Regions from separate parts of the Endobacterium panacihumi genome, predicted to be linked through region 1. Evidence: predicted binding sites of a transcription regulator. Region 1 holds the regulator's gene; the other holds the start of a gene.
What was found. Region 1 encodes LexA, which represses DNA repair genes until DNA is damaged. Its sites were predicted from a motif close to TGTTCNNNNTGTGTTCNG; they were not measured.

Region 1 (7,291 bases):
GCTGCGGATCCTCGATCATCTCGGCCCACTGGGCGATCCAGCCGACGGTGCGGGCAAGCGCGAAGAGCACGGTGAACATCGTGGTCGGGAAGCCCATCGCCTTCAGCGTGATGCCCGAATAGAAGTCGATGTTCGGATAGAGCTTCTTCTCGATGAAGTAAGGATCGGTCAGCGCGATCTTCTCAAGTTCCATGGCGACCTGCAGAAGCGGATCGTCCTTGTGGCCAAGCTCGGCCAGAACCTCATGCGTGGTCTTCTGCATGATTTTCGCGCGTGGGTCGTAGTTCTTGTAGACGCGGTGACCAAAGCCCATCAGGCGGAACGGATCGTTCTTGTCCTTGGCGCGGGCGATATATTCCGGAATACGGTCAACCGTGCCGATTTCCTGCAGCATGTTGAGCGCTGCTTCATTGGCGCCGCCATGAGCGGGGCCCCAGAGGCAGGCGATGCCGGCGGCGATACAGGCAAACGGGTTGGCGCCCGACGAACCGGCCAGACGCACGGTCGAGGTCGAAGCGTTCTGCTCGTGGTCTGCATGAAGGATGAAGATGCGGTCCATGGCGCGGGCCAGAACCGGGTTCACCTTGTATTCTTCACAGGGCACGGCAAAGCACATGCGCAGGAAGTTCGACGAATAGTCGAGATCGTTCTGCGGATAAACAAAGGGCTGGCCGATATGGTACTTGTAGGCCATCGCGGCGATCGTCGGCATCTTGGCGATCATGCGGAGCGACGCCACCATGCGCTGATGCGGATCGGTGATGTCGGTCGAGTCGTGATAGAAGGCCGACAGAGCGCCGACCGTGCCGACCATGACGGCCATCGGGTGAGCATCGCGACGGAAGCCGCTGAAGAACTTGTTCATCTGCTCGTGCACCATGGTGTGGTGCGTGACGCGATGATCGAAATCCTTCTTCTGTGCGGCGGTCGGCAGGTCGCCGTACAGCAGCAGGTAGCAGGTTTCCAGGAAGTCGCCGTGTTCAGCCAGCTGCTCGATCGGATAACCGCGATGCAAAAGCACGCCGTTGTCGCCATCGATATAGGTGATCTTGGATTCGCACGAGGCGGTGGAGGTGAAGCCGGGGTCGTATGTAAAGGCGCCGGTGTTCTTGTACAATGCACCGATGTCGATCACGTCAGGCCCGATCGTGCCCTTCTTGACCGGCATCTCTACTTTTTTATCGCCAAGAACGATGTTTGCGCTCGTATCCGTCATATAATCCTCCGAAATAGGCGGAAATGGCGCTGGAGAAGCGCCAAAAGAAAAGAAGCGTCCTGATTAGCTATATGATCCGACGCTCGCTGCCAAGCGCCTGTGGGCGGTATTTGTGCAATGCGAAAAATATGTAGGCAAGCAGACTATTTTGGCGGCAATCTGTAGTTTTGCCTGCTTGCCGATTTGTTTCGCCTCAGCACTTTATCTCTCGATATCGTTATGTCCTTTTCAGTCCTGCGCATCAGGCTGTCAGAGTGGAATTCGCGTTGACGGACTGCGTCTGGAAATGCAATCTTTGGTCGTGTTTGGCTGAGCGGCGTTTGGGAGGGGTGGATGCCGGCGGAGCTTCAGCAGCAGCCGGATTTTCGGTCGGATTTGACGTCGAAAAGCACCCAGAACGGCCATCCGAAAGACCGTTTTGGAGCCGGAACGGACTCACTTTCGGGTGAGCCGGCGGGACTTCCTCATCGTCGAGACAATGACGCGAATGGTCGCACCCCACTTTGGCGTGCTGTTGTTGCGTCTTCTGGTTTGCGTTTCTTCCGCCGAACGCGATCTTTCGGCGTCGCGCCACATCATTCTTACACGATCGCATCAAAAGCTCGGGCGGCTGGCGTCCGCGTGAAAGTGGCGTTGCCGGCAATGCTCGCCGAGGAGCGGGCATATGGGCATGCCTTTCTGGCTATTCCGGTTCTTGTCGGCCTTGGCGCGGCCATCTGGTTCGCACTCCCGACGGAGCCCGCACCATGGTCATTGGTAGTGGCGTTTGTGGTTTGCGCCATCCTCAGCCTGTTTTTGCGCGCTCATGAAGGGTGGATGCGCCATGTGATGCTGGCCGTGCTCTTCTTTCTGGCCGGGATGTTGCTGGCGGCTTGCGAAAACTGGCGTATGGCGACGGTCATGCTTGATCAGCCGGTGACGACCGTGGTGACGGGCGTTGTCGAGATGCGTGAGCCGAGCGGCGAGGGGCGATGGCGTTATGTATTGGCGCTGGAAAAGACGGAATCGCCGAAACTGCGGCGGCAGCCTGAACGCATCACCGTGATTTCGCGCAGCAACAAGACGGTCTTCGAGATCGGTGACCGGATCAGCGGGCGGGCACGGATATCGCCGCCGTCAGGGCCGGTTCTGCCGGGGTCGGTCGATTTTGCCTTCAATTCGTATTTCGACGGCATTGGCGCCATCGGCTTTTTCTACGGCGCGCCTGTGGCCGCTGATGGTTCTGTCACGGCCAGTTGGGGGCGGGCCATGGAGCGGATGTTTTTCACCTGGCGCAGCGCGATTGCCTCTCGCATCCGTGACACGGTGCCCGGCGATGCCGGGGCTTTTGCCGCCGCCATCGTGACCGACGAACGGCGTGCCATTTCCACGGAGACCACCGAGGCGCTGCGTGTCTCTGGGCTGGCTCATATCGTTGCGATTTCCGGGCTGAACATGGCGCTGGCGGCCGGTATCTTTTTTGTCGGCATGCGCAGCCTGTTTGCTCTTATGCCCGGTTTTGCGCAGGCGTTTCCCGTCAAGAAGCTGGCGGCGGGTGCAGCACTTCTGATGGCGACCGGTTATTACCTGATCTCCGGCTTCGGCGTGTCCGCCGAGCGCGCCTATATCATGATGGCGATCATGCTGGCCGCCGTGTTTTTCGACCGTCCGTCGATCAGCCTGCGCAATGTGGCGCTGGCGGCGCTGGTCGTTCTTGTCGTCTCTCCCTCGGAAATTCTGGGGCCGAGTTTCCAGATGTCCTTTGCCGCCACGGTGGCGCTGGTGGCGGGCTATTCGGCATGGAGCAGGCGCAGGGAGGCGAATAGCGACGATCCGCCATGGCGCCCGGCAGCGCTCAAACCGGTTTTTGCCCTGGGGCATCTGGTCGGTGGCGTCTTCGTCACGTCGCTGATCGGTGGCCTGTCGACGGCCATCTTTTCCATCGACCATTTTCACCGTCTTTCCACCTACGGGCTGGCCGCCAATCTGGCTGCCATGCCGCTCGTTTCGTTCATCGTCATGCCGTTCGGCCTGATTGCAATGCTGGTGATGCCATTTGGGCTGGATGGGCCGTTCTTGAACGTGATGGGCATGGGGCTGGAGGGCGTCATCATCGTCGCCAAAACCGTTGCCGGCTGGGGTGGCGATGTCGGCATCGGCCGCCAACCGACTTGGTTTCTTCCCATCGCAACGGCTGGCTTCCTTATCCTGACCTTGCTGCGCACGCGGCTTTATCTGCTGGGGCTGCCGTTTCTGGCTCTGGCCATTTTTCTCTCATGGCGGGCAGGGCACGATCCGCCGCCGGATTTTCTCGTTTCGGAAGATGGCAGCCTTGCTGCGTTTCTGGCGGATGGTCAGGTCGCCACCAATCGCGTCCGTCCGCCCGGTTTCATCTACTCGCAGTGGCGTCATGCCCTGTCATTGCCCCAGCCAGAGGGGCCGACTTTGCTGGATATTCCGGCACCGGACACGGAGGTGAAGCCTCCCCAGTCCAGTCATGCTTTGACGGCGGCAAACACGAGTGTAGACCTGCCCGGTTCGGACGCTGTGTCCCTGGCTTCTCCCACTATGCAGGAGAAAGGCGCTGCGAAGAAAAATGCGGCAAGTCCAGAAGCGCCAGTTGCTGCCGTAGCAAGGGCAGGCCGAGAGCCGCTCAAACCAGAACAAATCGCCCGAGCCCGGCAGGGCATGCGAAAAGCACTGCAGGAAACCCCTTCGGCAACATTCGCCTGCGCGGCCCGATCATGGTGTGTCGCAAGACCACGCGATGGCCCGACGATCGCGGTTGTGGAAGATGCGCGTTACGCCGGCCCCGCCTGTGATATGGCTCAGGTGGTGATCGCTGCGCGCGCCCGTTTCGATCGCTGCCGATCAGGCGCCCTGATGATCAATGGCGAAGCACTGCGCCGCATGGGGGCTTTGGAAATCCGCTTTAACGGAAAATCCGATCCTCAGGAATGGTCAGTCGTTGTCGCCATGGATGGCTCTGATCGCTCCTGGGAGCGCCACCGCCAGTATGACTGGCGGCGAGGTGTTTTCGATCCGGCATTGCCGGAACCGCTGCAATTCCTGAGCAGCAGATCGCAGATCAGTGGTAACGGCGAATGAGGCCGACCAGCTTGCCCTGAACTTTTACACGTTCCTGCGGGAAGATGCGGGTCTCATAAGCCGGGTTGGCGGCTTCCAGCGCGATCGATGCGCCCTTGCGGCGAAAACGCTTCAGTGTCGCTTCCTCGTCATCCACCAGCGCGACGATGATATCACCCGGCGTGGCGGTGTTGCCGTTGCGGATGATGACCGTGTCGCCATCCAGAATGCCGGCCTCGATCATCGAATCGCCGCGCACTTCCAGCGCATAATGTTCGCCATTGCCGAGCATTTCCGGCGGCACGGCGATTTCATGCGTGGTGTTCTGGATTGCGGAGATCGGCACACCGGCAGCAATCCGGCCCATGACGGGCACGGTGGTGGCCGGAATGCTGTCATTGGCGACCGGTGGCGGGGTGACCGTCTTGACCGGCTGGGTCTTGCCGAGACTGCCTTCGATGACGCTCGGTGAAAACGGTTTGCGCGGCGTCAGGCTGGCATTATAGGCGTCCGGCAGCTTGATGACTTCCAGGGCACGTGCCCGGTTCGGCAGGCGGCGGATGAAGCCGCGTTCCTCAAGTGCCGTGATCAGGCGGTGGATGCCCGATTTGGAAGCCAGGTCCAGCGCATCCTTCATTTCGTCGAACGATGGCGGCACACCGGACTCCTTCATGCGTTCGTGAATGAACAGAAGCAGTTCCTGCTGTTTGCGCGTGAGCATGGCGGGTCCTTGAAGGTGAAACAAATCCAGAACGGACACTATATGTTCCATGTGTGTTCCGCAACTACGAAAATTGGTAGTGCTTGGAACGAAGGCGGCGCATGGTGTGCTTGATCACGGGCTGGGAAAAGTCGATCACTGTTATTCAAGCCTGTTTTGAAGAAGGGCGGCCATGTTCACCATCGACCATCTCGTTTTGCCCACCGCGTCTCTCGATATTGCTCGTCGGCGATTAAGCCGGCTCGGTTTCACGGTTGCGGCCGACGCCACACATCCGTTCGGTACGGGAAATGCCTGTGTTTTCATGAGGGATGGCACCTATCTGGAGCCGTTGGCCGTTGTGGATTCGGAACTCTACGAGAACTCGATTGCAGCCGGTAATGCATTCGTGGCGCAGGATCAGGCGGCGCGCACAGTGATGGGCGAGGAGGGCTTTTCTGCCGTCGCCCTGGCAACGGACAATGCGCGTGCCGACCGTGAGCGGTTTACCCAAGCCGGGATTTCCGGCGGTGATATGCTGGAATTCTCACGGCTAGCGAAGTTGCCGGACGGTTCGGAAAAACTTGCCCGTTTTCATCTGGCTTTTGCGGGGCGCGGGGAAAGTGATTCTTTCGGCGTGTTCACATGTCAGCGGCTTGATCCCTTGCCGGCCGATCGCGCGACACTGGAGCGCCACGAAAACGGTGTTTTCGGTTTGGCGGAGGTCGTGCTGGTGGCGGAAAATGCATTGGCTTCTCACGTCGGGCGTCTGCAGATCGCGATCGATACCGGTTCGGAGCTTGCCGGCGAGCATCATCGCTTTTCCGCGAGAAACGCTGCCGTGCAGGTGCTGTCTGCCGAAACCTTTCGGGCTGAATTTGCGGTCGAGGCTGGTTTCAAGTCATCGCAAACGCTTGGCCTCACCGGCGCCGCCATCGTCTTCCGTGTTCCCGATCTCACCGTGACACGGGCAAAGCTTGCTGCTAATGACGTCGCATTCATGGAAAAGGGCAGCCGTATCATGGTTGCCCCGGCGCCCGGACAGGGTGCCGTATTTGCTTTCGAGGAGTGATCATGGCTGTCAGCGCCAAGGCCGAAGTAACCGTCGGCGAGGGGGCCAAGCAGGTCCTTTTTTCCAACAGCAAGAAACTCTCTCTGATCGCCGGCCCCTGCCAGATGGAAAGCCGCGACCATGCCTTCATGATCGCCGGCACGCTGTCGGAGCTCTGCGAGAAGCTTGGCATCGGTCTCGTCTACAAATCCTCCTTCGACAAGGCGAACCGCACGTCGATTGCCGGCAAGCGCGGCATCGGGCTCGAAACAGCAATGGAAATCTTTGCCGATCTCAAGAAGGAATTCGGCTTTCCGGTCCTGACCGACATTCATACCGAAGAGCAGTGCGCCATCGTTGCTGAAACGGTGGATATCCTGCAGATCCCGGCATTTTTGTCGCGCCAGACCGATCTTCTGGTGGCCGCTGCAAAAACCGGCCGTGCCATCAACGTCAAGAAGGGCCAGTTTCTGGCGCCCTGGGACATGAAGAATGTCCAGGCAAAGTTTACCGAAAGCGGAAACGGCAATGTGCTGCTGTGCGAGCGCGGTGCTTCCTTCGGCTACAACACGCTGGTCTCGGACATGCGCTCATTGCCGATCATGGCATCGCTCGGTTCGCCGGTCATTTTTGACGCCACCCATTCCGTGCAGCAGCCGGGCGGGCAGGGCGGTTCGAGCGGCGGTCAGCGCGAGTTCGTAGAAACGCTTGCGCGTGCAGCCGTGGCTGTCGGTGTGGCAGGTGTCTTTATCGAAACGCATGAGGATCCGGACAATGCGCCGTCGGATGGCCCCAACATGGTGCATCTGAAGGACATGCCGAAACTGCTGGAAAAACTGCTGGCTTTTGACGCCATCGCCAAGGCTGCGTGAAAAGGCCCATGTGACAAATTGCACTTTTGATCACCGTCAAGGAATCAAAAGTGCCTGCACTGTAATTGCCGTGTCATTGATTGTGAGCCATTTTCAGTGACCGCATAGACGTCAACCTGAGGAGAGAACATTGACTGCCATTACCGATATCATTGCCCGCGAAATCCTCGACAGCCGCGGCAACCCGACCGTAGAAGTCGACGTCTATCTCGAAGACGGCACGATGGGCCGCGCTGCCGTTCCGTCGGGCGCCTCGACCGGCGCGCACGAAGCCGTTGAGCTTCGCGATGGCGGCAAGCGTTATGGCGGCAAGGGCGTGCTGAAGGCTGTTGAAGCCGTCAACACCGAAATCTTCGACGCCATCGGCGGTTTTGACGCCGAAAGCC
Region 2 (7,291 bases), on a different contig from region 1:
ATGGGGCGTGATAACGTTGACATCACCATTGCGTACATCCTGCAACTTGGGGAGCAGGTTAGGTCGCCGGGCGCATATTTGCATGCGCTGGCCAAGCAATTTCAGCATGGCGACTATTCGCCCAGCCTAACCGTCAGCAAATTTCTGGTTGGGCCGCGCGGTTAGCGATTCTTGCCGCGCGAGACCGTTCGCGTCGTGAGAGAGCTGGTAACCTCTTGGGTTGTCGGCCTTGTAAAAGGCCGACCCCTGCTCCTCTCGGAAATTAGTCAGTGAAACGTCGGACCGTTGATAAGTTGCCATACGTCAACGTCGTCTGCGTCATCAGTAGCCAGGCTATCCTTCGCGGCCGCGTCAGACGCGATCTCATCATCAAACCTGAATTCACGCAGACGGCTTTCAACAAACTCCAACTGGACGACCTGCCGCATGCAAATTGGCTCGAGCATGCGCCACAGCGGCTCCCGCATTGGCCTCTCTCCCTTCGCCAGCTTGCGCATGTACTCTGGAGACCTGTTCATGTGAAATGCCATGCGTCCGGTCCACGCTTCCCCGAACAACGCCGTACCAAGGGCTGCAAAGTCGCGACCGCTAAGTTTGTCGATGCATGCAGAAGAATTATCGGCATGCGTAGCTCGTTGCTTCTTCCGGCGTTGCACCAGACGCTCGTGCCAGCGCAGGATGTGTGTCATTCTTTCCACAGTGAGCCTCTCCAGATCCGGCCACAGAGAAGGCGGAATGGGGGCTCTTCCGTTTATAAGGCTTGTTACATATTGGCGGCTCAAGCCAAGATGCTGAGCAAGAGAGCTTGCGGGACGTGCTGGAAACATGAAGCGCCCAGCAACCTCGAACATTGTCGAATTGAATTTCAGCATTTCATCCAAGGATTGTCGAACTTCGATCGATATGGCTACAGAAAACAAACAAGAGAGACGAAAACAATCATAAGTAGATCTTTAAAGCTACTCATGCCCTCTCGTTGATGAAACAATTATAGACCTAAATGGTTGGTTATGATATATAAATCTGTGATGAGAGTGTTTATTTTCGCCTGAATTTCTTACCCCTGCGCTTTTGTGTTGACTCGGGTGTGTAACCTTTGATTGAACGTGCAAGATGATGAAATATCGAGTATCTAACTACAACCAGCCCTGCGAATTGATGCAGGTTTCGGCGTTTCTGTCCCCTGTAACCGTTGTTTTTGACAAGGCGATCCCGCGCGCTTGGGCGGCGCGCTGGGCCAGGTTGTTTTCGGACATCAGGAGCAGGTCTGCAGCAACACTGTCCCAGCTATGGTCGATGTAATGAAGCAGACAGGCAAGGCGAAGACTTCTCCTCCTGAGCCCCGACGCAGGACTAAGGGTGCCATGGATTACCATCCCCGGATGCTGCCAAAACTACGTGCGTTATTGGATGCAGGGCGCGATGAAAGCGAGATCGCTGCCTGGTTCGGCGTGAGTGTTCGAACGCTGCGAAGGTGGGCCGATGAGCATAGCCCACTCAAACAAGCTTTAGATAGCCGAGAAGATATTCGGGAGTGGGACGAGCCGCGGAACCTGAAAATGGCCTACGCACTCTCGTCTCGCGGGGCTACGTCGGTTGAAATTGCGCAGGCATTCAATGTTTCATCCCGCACGCTCGCCCGGTGGCGGCAGCGATGCCCCGAGTTCGACGAGGCTCTGACGATGGGTTTCCAGGCTCAGCTGAAGGTCGCAGAGCAGACGCTCTTCAATGTTGCGACGGGTTATGTTTACGAGCAAGAAAAGGCTATTTCCACAAAGGATGGCGTGACCAAGGTCATTGAGCAGAAGATCAGCCACCCCAACCCGGCGATGCTTCGCATGTTCCTCGAAGCCAATAAGCCTGAAAAATACCGGGCCAGCGCGAAGGCGCCGGAGGAGGGAGATCTGCTGAGTGAGCTTCTCCGCGAGGTACAGGAACGAGAAACCAGCCAAGTCAGCATCAACTACAAGGATGCTGGTTGAACGCGGTTCGATCAGAAAATCAACGGAAAACGAGGGCTGGGTTTGCGCCCTAATCAGCGTGAACGATACCTCTTTCCTGTATTGGATCTATCGTATTTGGTATTCCGGATACATTACGTACAGGCGACACAATCTTTGAGCTCATCAAAAAAAGAAACTGTGCGGGTCGAAAATTCCCTAGACATGATCGGAGATTATGGAATTCTGTTGCAGCTGGCCAGTCATCCGGCAAAATTGGGGGAGTGGTGCGTGAACTGGCACTCCTGCCGCGCTGCCCGCGGCAATCGAAGGATTGCCTAGGAATGGTTAGTTGTGCTTTGCGAGATGGAGACAGGTGTGGGCTCGGTACCGTCCTGTCTTAACAGGTTAATCCCTTGACATCATGGTGACCGATATCCGGTTTTGCGCGCGGTTGCCGCAAGACCGGCATCGGAACCGGTTCTCGACCTCCTGCACTCGTGCAGTCGGCAAGAACTGTCTTTTGATCCTGCTCCAATAGACCTTGCCAACATGACCGCATTTTCCGCAGCGACCTTCCAGCATGTGCCATTCCGCCAGCTGCGACACGCTCTCAGTTACTGACAGGTCGACGCTGCTTGCATGTTTCATCAGGGATCCTCGACCGTAAAGCTGATGGACCAGCCGGCACCGACATACCGTCCGCTTGCCATGCGCTCGACCTCCAGAAACATCATGGCATTCGAGATCTCGTCGCTGCGGTCAACATGACTTCTGAGGAAGGTTTCCACTTCGCCGGCGAGCACGACCTCGTCGTATTCCTCGTCACCGCGCGTGAAATGAACATGGATCATGCGATCTTCAGATTTTGCTTCCGGCATCATTGCCTCCTTCGATCAGGATCTGCGCTTGCAGCAGACAGGGAAAACACGCCTCGCAGCCGTCTGTTCCGCGGCGGTCGCAGCCGATCGAGAGGATGCGACGCAATTCGACGAACGGCGTGGAGGCCCCGAACTTTTTCACCAGTGCCTTGCGATCATATTCGCCGTGCCGGTCACAGCGCCGGCAGGTCATGTCGATCCGCTCGCCGCGGAAATCCTTCAAGGTCGGCAAGCTCATATCGCCCTCGCAATCGGCAATTCAGATATTCTTGTCGTGTATCGTGGTGTGCGCATGTCCGCCTTTACCTCAAAGCCGCGCCGTACGCCCTCCGAGGCTAAAACCACGGTCTTCTTGCCCCAGCGATCGTTGACCGCATCGAGTGCCTTTGACAGCCGTGCTGCCGGCGCATGTGCATGGGCGAACAGATCGACCGGCGCCAGCTCCTCCGCCACAAGATCGCTCAACAGGACGCCGGCCTTGAGATAGGCAAAACCATTGCCGCCGGGATCACCTGGCCAGCCGCGCTCGACACTTCTAAGCGCCGCATCGACAAGCGCAAAAGTCGTGCTGGAAGGCGGCGAAAGTTTTGCCGATCGCGAGACACTGCTCTGCCTTGAGCCGTTATGCGGATTGGTATGGAAGAAAGTGGTGATATGGCTGGCGACAAGTCCGTGCCGCCGCAGCTTCTCTGCCGCGCGCGTTGCATGCGCAGTCACAGCTTGCTGCAGCACGAACAAGGTCGTCATCGGTGTGCCTGTCGAGCGTGTCACCGCCATGCCCTTGCGCTGCGGTTCGATATCCTCGATCTCCATGCAGCGCACGCCCTGCAGCTCGGCGACCGTGCGCTCCAGGACAACGGTGCCGATCTTGCGGGCCAGCGGCATGGGCATGTCCCGCAGCTGCGCCACCGTATTGATACCAGCAGCGCGCAGCTTGGTCGTAGTCTGCCGGCCAACGCCCCAGATCTCGCTGACATCCGTGCGGCTCATGCAGAAATCGGCAACTGTCTGGTCAGTGAGATCGCAGACGCCACCAAAAACCGGATTTTTCTTGGCAATGAAATTGGCGAATTTCGCTAGCGTCTTGGTCGGAGCGATACCGACGCAGGTCGGCATGCCGATTTCACGTCGCACGGCTGCCCGCATCTCGGCCGCATGATCGAGCATGCGGGAGCCAAAGCCGGACAGGTCCACAAACGTCTCGTCGATCGAATAGACTTCCGTCACCGGCGAAAACCGACCGATGACGGTCGCCACGCGCCGGCTGATATCGCCATAAAGCGTATAGTTCGACGACAGCAGCCGGATGCCATGTTCCTTCGTCTTGTCTTTGAAGAAATGCGCCGGTTCGCCCATCTTGATGCCGAGCGCCTTGGCTTCTTCGGAGCGAGCCACCGCGCAGCCGTCATTGTTCGAAAGCACCACGACCGGCCGGCCATGCAGTCTCGGATCGAACAGCCGCTCACAGGACACATAGAAATTGTTGCAGTCGATCAGGGCGATGGGGCTGGAATTCGTATAAGTCATGTCAATCCACCGGATAACGGCGGGCAATGCCGGCGACGACACCATAAATCTCGGTCGCCTCGGACACTGCGATCGGCGGATAACGGTCCTCTGAGCGAGCTTCCAGCCACAGGCGGCCGTCACGTCTGGTCAGCAGCTTCAAAAGCATGTCGCCATTGTGCAGCGCCAACACGGTGCGGCCTGGCACAATCTTGCCGGCCCGGTCGATTGCCACGAAATCACCGTCCATGATGCCGAGGTCTGAGAGCGAGTTGCCGCTGACCTGATACCAGAAGGTCGCATGCTCATGGCGGATCATCCAGGCGACGAGATCGACCGGACTTTCCAGATCGTCGCCGGCGGGCGAGGGGAAGCCGGCCGAAACCTTGAGGTTCGACGAGCGGATTTCGCGGGTGATGTATTCGACCGATACCGGTTGTAACAGGGCGGCGCCAGAAATCGGCACGAGTTCTCTCCTTCGCGCCGAAGCGCGTGCTAACAGACAATGATGTAAAGGGAGCTCACCGCCGCCAAGCGGCCCCGCGTGTTCTGATTATGTTCTCGTGGTAGCGCGAGTCAATAAGCTGTCGCTGAGATTTAACCGAGCATTATTCGCATTTAGTCTGCGATGCATTTCTTCGTCTCCCCATTACAACACGACAGTAGACGAATTTCAAAACATGACGCAGTATTACGTTGTCACGATCCTGCGGGCGTATGCACCTGCAGAAATAGCGTTGTTAATCGGAGCCAGGATATGAGCACGTCGATAACCAATGAGTCTGAGCTACTTGCCGAAACCTTGGCCTGGACCGTGGGGATGATCGCACAAAGCAATACGATGGATCGGGAGCGGATCGCCGAGGCTTACACGGAAGCACAGCAGGTCGTTGCTAAAATTCCCAAGGACAACGGTGATGCCCGACCCCGAATTGTTGCGTGCTTCGCGCGCTCCGATGCCTACAGGCTAAGCATGGATGTCGCATGTGTCGGGTGGACGCTGACAGCGATTGAGGAGCGCATCAACGAACGCGATCTTCCTGACTGGCGCACGTTTCGAAAGGTCATCAGGTCGTCGGTTGGGCTCTTGAATAGCGCGCGCCCCACTGTCCATTGATCGGGTCGCGTCACCAGCAGGCAATATGTCGGTCAGGTCTGGGAGAGCTCGTCGATCCAGGCCGTGATGTCTGTGGACATCCACCGGACTGAATGCCCCAGTTTTTTCGGCGGGGGGAATGTACCTTCTTTGACTCTGCGATAAATCGTTCCTCTCGACATCGACAGGTATTCCGCGACGTCTGCGATCCTCATTAGTTTTGGACCGGACAAGATATCATTGCTGTGTTGGGCATCCGCAGGTTTCTGCTGGATGCGTGCGGCATCCGGTTTAACCTGACTACGCTCAGCTTTTTCCACCTTCTCGGCCAAGGAACTTATCTCATCCTTTTGCGCTTTCATCCGGACGATGACGGCTGCGAACGCCTCAACGATTGCAAGCATTTCCGGATCGAGTTCGGCGATCGCACTCGATGGTGAGTGTTTCGTTTTCATGAAGGTGCTCCGAAATTGTGAAGCTACCCTGATAACCCAACAGCATGTCGAAGCTGTGCCCGTCAGCAGAGCTCGTACAAGTGAACGGGCGCGGTAATGGAAATCACGAGTGGTGGAAACGATCCGTGGTTGCCACCAGAATCGTTGAGCCCGGCGAGGCTTATGACATACATACGCTCGCCAGGTCTCTGGTTTCGGCTAACGACAAAGGTGATGATAGCGGGCGCGTTTCGTACCCGTTACCAGAAACGAAACAGCAGGAGCTGACTTTGGTGTCACGCCACGTGCTGCGACCGATCGATTATGGACGGTCGATTTAGTAAACATAGCGGACAGGCGCCGGCTGTGAATGCGACTACTTTGGTCCTACTTCCAAACGCTGCTTCAGCAACTAGTCCCATAATTCCGGATTACCAAGTGCCGCTCCCTCGACATCCGAATGGTTCACACCTTCCAAGACGGAGAGGCGCGCATTCCGCTTCAGTGTTTTGAGGCGCTCATACATGATAACCGAATCGGACAGAGGAATAACGTCGTCCTCTGTTCCGTGAAAGACCCAGAAGGCAGCCTTCTCGTTTGTTCTGCTCAGATAGTGCCGATTGCCACCACCAGCGATGGGAACGACGGCTGCGAACGTGTTAGGAAACTGTTCCGCCATGGCCCACGCTCCAAAACCTCCTCTGCTGTAACCGACGACATAGATACGTGAGCGATCGACGCGGTATGCGGATAGCACGTCCTCAAGGGCCGCTTTCACCGCCTCAATAGGGTAGAGCAATTCTTCGCTAGGATTTTGTGGCGAGAAAACGAGGAAGGGCAACTGCTTCCCATCCTCGATCAGTTTGGGAATACCGCTCGACTTGACTTTTTCTATGTCGCTACCGCCCTGATCTCCTCCATGCAGCCATACGATGAGTGGATATGTATCACTGGATGTCTCGTAGCCAGCCGGCGTGTGCATTAGATACCGAATGTCAGCTTTCACGGTTGCTGTCGAGGTCATAGCCACCTGTTCGGCATATGCGGGATAGGCGGTAAATATCCCCAATGCAGCGACCATAGTCGCAGACAGAATTTCTCGTCTCATCGTTCATCTCCTCCTCAATAAAGTCGGAGGATCGCATAAGTGGCTGGATCTGGACACCTGTCGAAACTTAAATGGATAACAAGAGGCGCACAGTGTGAGCCTCAGTTTCCGGAACAAAGATTCGCTTTGTCGCACAATTTCTGATTAGTGCGACGTGCAGGTTGTGTCGCACTAGTCGGCCATGGGTAGGGTACTGGCTTCCTCTTTCGGCCCGAAGCAACCATACGGAGCCTCAAGCCGACATTGCAAGGATTGTAAGACCGATAGGAGGCGCCGCAACGGTCAGTAAGTACGCCGCGCTATGCTCGGGTACCCGAACTGCCTCC

Region 2: a site for LexA is predicted at 4,873-4,890, ahead of ACRQ1B_RS27945 (LexA family protein). Genes of this name have one in related genera too.

What each region holds. Positions count from the first base shown of each region.
Region 1 covers NZ_JBOZRA010000001.1:1,513,503-1,520,793, reverse strand. Annotated here, with positions in the region: gene gltA (citrate synthase) at 1-1,216, opposite strand, end outside; gene ACRQ1B_RS07520 (ComEC/Rec2 family competence protein) at 1,838-4,303, shown strand; gene lexA (transcriptional repressor LexA) at 4,284-5,003, opposite strand; gene ACRQ1B_RS07510 (VOC family protein) at 5,176-6,054, shown strand; gene kdsA (3-deoxy-8-phosphooctulonate synthase) at 6,057-6,905, shown strand; gene eno (phosphopyruvate hydratase) at 7,036-7,291, shown strand, end outside.
Region 2 covers NZ_JBOZRA010000011.1:8,266-15,556, forward strand. Annotated here, with positions in the region: gene repC (plasmid replication protein RepC) at 1-165, shown strand, start outside; gene ACRQ1B_RS27920 (hypothetical protein) at 267-872, opposite strand; gene ACRQ1B_RS27925 (hypothetical protein) at 1,365-1,982, shown strand; gene ACRQ1B_RS27930 (hypothetical protein) at 2,591-2,794, opposite strand; gene ACRQ1B_RS27935 (hypothetical protein) at 2,802-3,059, opposite strand; gene ACRQ1B_RS27940 (Y-family DNA polymerase) at 3,056-4,348, opposite strand; gene ACRQ1B_RS27945 (LexA family protein) at 4,350-4,793, opposite strand; gene ACRQ1B_RS27950 (hypothetical protein) at 5,085-5,444, shown strand; gene ACRQ1B_RS27955 (helix-turn-helix transcriptional regulator) at 5,477-5,878, opposite strand; gene ACRQ1B_RS27960 (carboxylesterase family protein) at 6,270-6,965, opposite strand.